2 regions of the Kitasatospora sp. NPDC086801 genome follow, and region 2 is predicted to be linked to the other one. Evidence: riboswitches for the same ligand, from Rfam matches in the RefSeq annotation. Region 2 holds a riboswitch; the other holds the start of a gene.
The links. A riboswitch is a leader RNA that binds a small molecule or an ion and turns the genes downstream of it on or off. The one in region 2 is predicted to bind S-adenosylmethionine.

Region 1: another riboswitch for S-adenosylmethionine. It lies ahead of ACIPLC_RS08730 (aminotransferase class V-fold PLP-dependent enzyme); the one in region 2 lies ahead of thrC (threonine synthase).

Annotation. Positions count from the first base shown of each region.
Region 1 is NZ_JBIVAX010000005.1:51,708-55,106, forward strand. Features, by position in the region: gene ACIPLC_RS08720 (hypothetical protein) at 186-611, shown strand; gene trpD (anthranilate phosphoribosyltransferase) at 732-1,808, shown strand; SAM riboswitch class IV at 1,916-2,033, shown strand; gene ACIPLC_RS08730 (aminotransferase class V-fold PLP-dependent enzyme) at 2,085-3,399, shown strand, end outside.
Region 2 is NZ_JBIVAX010000019.1:5,678-9,076, forward strand. Features, by position in the region: gene ACIPLC_RS20540 (trehalose-6-phosphate synthase) at 1-42, opposite strand, end outside; gene ACIPLC_RS20545 (glucosyl-3-phosphoglycerate synthase) at 93-1,094, opposite strand; SAM riboswitch class I at 1,242-1,378, shown strand; gene thrC (threonine synthase) at 1,396-2,676, shown strand; gene ACIPLC_RS20555 (MoaD/ThiS family protein) at 2,713-2,991, shown strand.

The DNA.
Region 1 (3,399 bases), on a different contig from region 2:
GCCCCGTATCGGCCGTACGGGTGGTCTGGACGGGTCCGGGTGACGGGCCGTCCTCCGGGCGGGTGAGTCGCGGGCGCGGCGGCTTGAGGAGGAAGGTCCGCGAGGGGGACTCGGCGAGGGGTGATCGGGAGTAGCATCCGGATCAGGCGAACGTGGTCCGGATCACACTTGAGGGAGCAGGGCCCATGGCGTACACGACCGACGAGACGCTCACCGTCCTCGTCTACAGCGACGACCGCAACACCCGCGAGCAGGTGCTGACGGCACTCGGCCGCCGGCCCGCCGAGGACCTTCCGGAACTGTCCTACCTGGAGTGCGCGACCACCCCCGCGGTGCTGAAGGCACTGGAGAAGGGCGGCGTGGACCTCTGCATCCTGGACGGCGAGGCGGTGCCGGCCGGCGGGCTCGGGCTCGGCCGCCAGCTCAAGGACGAGATCTACGGCTGCCCGCCGGTGCTGGTGCTGATCGGCCGGCCGCAGGACTCCTGGCTGGCCGCCTGGAGCCGGGCCGACGCCGCGATCTCCCGCCCGGTGGACCCGGTGGCGCTGGCCGAGGCGGTCGCCACCCTGCTGCGGGCGCGGCTGGCCAAGCGGGCCCCCGTCAGCCGCTGAGCGATGTCGTCTCACGACTAGAGAAGACGCCGCCGCGGGAACCCCGCCGGTCGATAGGCTGACTCCATCCGTACGGACGTCCCCCCGACGCGGGGAACCCGACAACAGCTGGAGTCAGCCATGGTGAACGTGAACCCTGCGAACGGTGGTACCGACCCCGCGCAGGTGGTCCGCACCTGGCCGGACGTCCTGGCGGTGCTGTTGAAGGGGGAGGACCTCGACCGCTCGGCCACCGCGTGGGCGATGGACCGGATCATGAGCGGCGAGGCGTCCCCCGTCCAGGTGGCCGGGTTCATGGTGGCGCTGCGGGCCAAGGGCGAGACGGTCGACGAGATCACCGGCCTGGTGGACGCGATGTACGCGCACGCCGAGCCGCTGGACATCCCCGGCCCGGCCGTGGACATCGTCGGTACCGGCGGCGACCGGGCCAAGACCGTCAACATCTCCACCATGTCGGCGATCGTCGCGGCCGCGGCCGGCGCCAAGGTGGTCAAGCACGGCAACCGGGCCTCCTCCTCGGCCAGCGGCTCCTCGGACGTGCTGGAGAAGCTCGGCGTCCGCCTCGACCTGTCGGCCCGGCGGGTCGCCGAGATCGCCGAGGAGGTCGGGCTGACCTTCTGCTTCGCGGCCAAGTTCCACCCGTCGATGCGGCACGCCGCCACCGCCCGGCGCGACCTCGGGGTGCCGACCGCGTTCAACATCCTCGGCCCGCTGACCAACCCGGCCAAGGTCACCGCGCACGCGATCGGCTGCTTCGACACCCGGCTCGCCGGGCTGATCGCCGGCGTGCTCGCCCGGCGCGGCTCGACCGGCCTGGTCTTCCGGGGCGACGACGGCCTGGACGAGCTGACCATCACCACCACCTCGCAGGTGTGGATCGTGCGCGACGGGACCGTCACCGAGACCACCTTCGACCCGCGGGACGTCGGCGTCGAGCTGGTCGGCATCGAGGCGCTGCGCGGGGCGGACCCCTCGTACAACGCCGAGGTCGCGCGCCGGCTGCTGGCGGGCGAGCGCGGGGCCGTGCGGGACGCCGTCCTGATGAACACGGCGGCGGCGCTGGTCGCGCTCGACCTGGGCGAGGCGCCGCTCGCCGAACAGCTCGCGGCCGGCATGGCGCGGGCGGAGCGGGCCATCGACTCGGGCGCGGCGCAGGAGCTGCTGCGGCGTTGGTCGGAGGCCACCAGCCGGGTGTGAGGCGGTAGTTGGGAGCCCGTGCCGGACCGTCGGCGCGGGCTCCTCGGCTGTCCGGATGGTGGATGCCCGTTTGACCACTCGCTGGACGCGACCTAGAGTCTTGGCCAGGTCATGAGTGACAGCGTCAAGCCCCAGCTGGCTGTCCGGCAACCCTCCGTCCGTGGCGGGGTGCCCTGGGTGAGGACCGGGTCGCTCGGCGAATCGTCCGTGCGGCAAGCGCGGACACCCGACGACTAGCACTCCCGGGGTCCCACACCCCCGAAGGAGTGCATCCTCATGTCCGTTGCCGTTGAACTCTGCGCCCCCCTCGCCGTCCTCGGCCACGACGTCCAGGTCCCGCTCGCCAGCGGTGAGAAGGTCGGGTACGCGGCCCTCGACTACGCGGCCAGTTCCCCGGCGCTCCAGCGGGTCTGGGACGACGTCTCCGCCTACGCCCCCTACTACGGCAGCGTGCACCGCGGCGCCGGGTACCTCTCCCAGCTGTCCACCGACCTGTTCGAGCAGAGCCGCCGCACCGTCGCCGAGTTCCTCGACCTGCGCGAGGGCGACCAGGTGGTCTTCACCCGGGCCACCACCGACTCGCTCAACCTGCTCGCCTCGGCCGTCCCGGCCGGGACCCGGGTGTTCGCCTTCGAGACCGAGCACCACGCCTCGCTGCTGCCCTGGGCGCACGCCGGGCTCGACGTCCACTACCTGCGCGCACCGCGCTCGCACGCCGAGGCGGTCGCCGCCCTGGACGCCGCGCTCGCCGAGGCGCCCGAGGGCCCCAAGCTGCTCTGCGTCACCGGCGCCTCCAACGTGACCGGCGAGCTGTGGCCGGTCGCCGAGCTGACCGGGACCGCGCACCGGCACGGCGCCCGGGTGGTGCTGGACGCCGCCCAGCTGGCCCCGCACCACCGGGTCTCGGTGCGCGAGCTGGACGTCGACTGGATCGCCTTCTCCGGCCACAAGATCTACGCGCCGTTCGGCGCCGGCGTGCTGGCCGGCCGGGCGGACTGGCTGGACGCGGCCGACCCGTACCTGGCCGGCGGCGGGGCGACCCGGACGGTGGCCCGGGAGGCCGACGGCTCGGTGGCCGTCCAGTGGCACTCCGGCCCGGCCCGGCACGAGGCCGGCTCGCCGAACGTCATCGGCGCCTACGCGATCGCCTCGGCCTGCCGGGCGCTGGGCGAGGCGGGCTTCGACGCGCTGGAGGCCCGGGAGCGGCAGCTGATCGCCCGGCTGACGGCGGGGCTGGCGGAGATTCCGCAGGTCAAGGTGCTGAACCTGTTCGGCGCCGAGGCGGCCCGGGTGGGCGTGCTGTCCTTCGTGGTCCAGGGCTGGAACAGCTCGCACTTCTCGGCCGCGCTGTCCGCCGAGTACGGCATCGGGGTCCGCGACGGCCTGTTCTGCGCGCACCCGCTGCTGCGCACCCTGCTCGGGGACGAAGAGGTCTCCCCCTCCGAGTGCGGGGCGCCCGAGCCGTCGCTGCCCGGCGAGCGCAGCCTGAACGCGATCCGGGTGAGCTTCGGGGCCGGGACCCCGGACGAGCACGTCGACCGCTTCCTGACCGCCGTCCGCGAGCTGGTGACGGACGGTGCCGCGTGGAACT
Region 2 (3,399 bases):
GGTTCCGGTCGCACTCGAACGTTCGGTCGTGAGATCGCCCATGGTTGGTACGTTGCCTGGGCTCCGGAGCGGCAAACCCTTTCGGTGGGTGTTCAGTGCCGGGTCGCGTACTCGGGAACGGTGTGCATCGGGGGGCGCTCCAGGGCGGTCACCGGGTGGGTGTGGGCGGTGAACTCCCGGCTCTGCGGGTCGCGGGTGAACTGGGTCAGCAGCGGGTGGACCAGGTCGGCGGAGGCCTTCAGCCGGTGGGTGCGGTCGAGGCGTTCCAGGGCGGTGCGGTAGATGGTGGCGGCCATCCGGCCGAGGGCCTGGCCGCCCTGGTGCCGGTGGTGCCGGACGCCGACGTCCACCTGGGCCAGGGCGTCCAGGCCGACCGTCTCCAGCGCGTCGACCAGCAGGCCGAGTTCGACGCCGTAGCCGGTGGGGAAGGGCAGCCGTTCGAGCAGCGCGCGGCGGGCCGCGTACTCACCGCCGAGCGGTTGGACGAAACCGGCGAGTTCCGGCCAGTGCAGGTTGAGCAGTGGGCGGGCGACCAGTTCGGTGACCCGGCCGCCGCCGGCCGGGACCACCGCCCCGTCCGTCTCCAGGGGCCGGTCGTACATGGCCTTGACCAGCTGGATGTCCGGTTCGGTGAGCAGCGGGCCGAGGATGCCGGAGACGAAGGCCGGGTCGAACTCGCGCAGGTCGGCGTCGACGAAGCAGACGATGTCGCCGCGGGTGACCAGCAGCGAGCGCCAGAGCACCTCGCCCTTGCCGGGGACGGCGGGCAGCCGGGGCAGGATCGCGTCGCGGTGCTCCACCCGGGCGCCGGCCCGGGCGGCGACGGCGGCGGTGTCGTCGGCCGAGCCGGAGTCGACCACGACGAGTTCGTCGACCAGCGGGAGGCGCTCCATCAGCTCGCGGCGGACGGTGCGGACGATGTCGCCGACGGTGGCCTCCTCGTCCAGCGCGGGGAGCACCACGCTGACCGTCTGGCCGGTCCGGCGCTTGGCCTCCAGCAGGGCGTGCACCGGCCGGTCGACCGCGCTCCACGAGCGGCGGCGCAGCCAGGACGCCGCCTGCGGGAGCAGCGCGGGGGTCGGTTCGGCGGGCACGGGACTCTCCTCGGCGGGGTCGGTGGGACGCGCCATCTCGCGTGGCGGACGATCCCATTCGGGGTTGACGCCTTCGGATACAGTCTTCGTACAGCGGCCGGACCTTTGCACGCCGGGGTCGTCGTTGAGCACCACCACAATTTCACAAGCTCATCCAGAGGGACTGAGGGAACGGCCCGTTGACGTCCCGGCAACCTTCTCGCGCGGCTGTCTGTCGACAGGCCCCGGCGGGACAGGTGCCAATTCCGGCCTGTGGCGCGACCGTGCCACGGGGAAGATGAGGAGAGAGGCCTCCGCCATCATGGCTATCGACACCGTCGCACCCGCATCCGTGGACCTCGGCCCCGCCGCCGCGCTGTCCTGTCGGGAGTGTGGCACCCGCTTCCCGCTCGGTCCGAGCTTCGCCTGCCTGGAGTGCTTCGGCCCGCTGGAGATCGCGTACGACTTCGGCAGCGAGGGCGCCGAGGAGCTGCGCCGCCGGATCGAGGCCGGCCCGAGCTCGATCTGGCGCTACGCGCCGCTGCTGCCCGTCCCGGCCGACGTCGCCACCAAGCCCAACCTGAACCCCGGCTGGACCCCGCTGGTCAAGGCGGACAACCTGGGCCGCGAGCTGGGCTTCACCGCGCAGCTGCACATCAAGGACGACTCGGGCAACCCGACCCACTCGTTCAAGGACCGCGTGGTGGCCTGCGCCATCGAGGCCGCGCGGGCCTTCGGCTTCACGACGCTCTCCTGCTCCTCCACCGGCAACCTGGCCGGCGCGGTGGGCGCGGCGGCCGCCCGGGCCGGCTTCAAGTCCTGCGTGTTCATCCCGCACGACCTGGAGCAGGGCAAGGTCGTCATGGCCGGGGTGTACGGCGGCGAGCTGGTCGGCATCGAGGGCAACTACGACGACGTGAACCGCTTCTGCTCGGAGCTGATCGGCGACCCGGCCGGCGAGGGCTGGGGCTTCGTCAACGTCAACCTGCGCCCCTACTACGGCGAGGGCTCCAAGACGCTGGCCTACGAGATCTGCGAGCAGCTCGGCTGGCGGCTGCCGGAGCAGATCGTCATCCCGATCGCCTCCGGCTCCCAGCTGACCAAGATCGACAAGGGCTTGCAGGAGCTGATCAGGCTCGGCCTGGTCGAGGACCGGCCGTACCGGGTCTTCGGCGCCCAGGCGGCGGGCTGCTCGCCGGTGTCGGCGGCGTTCAAGGCCGGCCAGGACGTGATCCGCCCGGTCAAGCCGGACACCATCGCCAAGTCGCTGGCGATCGGCAACCCGGCGGACGGCCCGTACGTGCTGGACATCGCCCGGCGCACCGGCGGCGCGGTCGAGGACGTCACCGACGCCGAGGTGGTGGACGCGATCCGGCTGCTGGCCCGGACGGAGGGCGTCTTCGCCGAGACCGCGGGCGGGGTGACCGTCGGCGTGCTGAAGAAGCTGGTCGAGACCGGGCAGCTGGACCCGGCCAAGGAGACCGTCGCGATCAACACCGGCGACGGCCTGAAGACCCTGGACGCCGTCGCCGGGGCCGGGATGACCGCCGTCATCCGCCCGACCCTGGCGTCCTTCCACGACGCCGGCCTCGCGTCCGCCTGAACACCCCCGCCCCGCTGCGCACCCGCTAGGAGAACCATGAGCGCCAACGTCCGTATCCCCACCATCCTGCGCACCTACACCGGCGGCGCCGCCGAGGTGGCCGCCGAGGGCGCCACCCTGGGCGAGGTCATCGCCGACCTGGAGAAGAACCACGCGGGGATCGCCGCCCGGATCCTGGACGACGCCGGCAAGCTGCGCCGCTTCGTCAACGTCTACGTGAACGACGACGACGTGCGCTTCTCCGAGGGCCTGGCGACCGGGATCGCGGACGGCGCCAGCGTCTCGATCATCCCGGCGGTGGCCGGCGGCTGCTGAGCCGCTCCCCGGACCGGGGCACGCCGCCCGCGCCGTTCGTCCGACCGGCCGTCCGCACGTACGGAATTCCGTTCTCCGTACCCGCGGGCGGCCGGTCGTATTTCGGCGGGAATATGGCGGGGTCAAGTCGGAGTAGAGTGTGGCTCGGTTGGGAACAGGGCTTCCCCCCATCCTCACCCGCGAATCGCCGGACGGTCGTCCGGCCGCTGGGACCGGTCGGGCGCCTGGGCCGTGAAACATGTCAGGCAGATGTCAGAATTCCCGCGGGGATTTGTAGTAATCCGTCCGCTATGTCCGGCGTGAAATGCCGAATTCCTCCCGGTTTAGCCCGTCCTGCCCCTTGGCGCGGTGCCGGAATTCCCCGCAGCTGACCCTGTTGCAGAGGGCGTCGATCCGGATACATTCAGC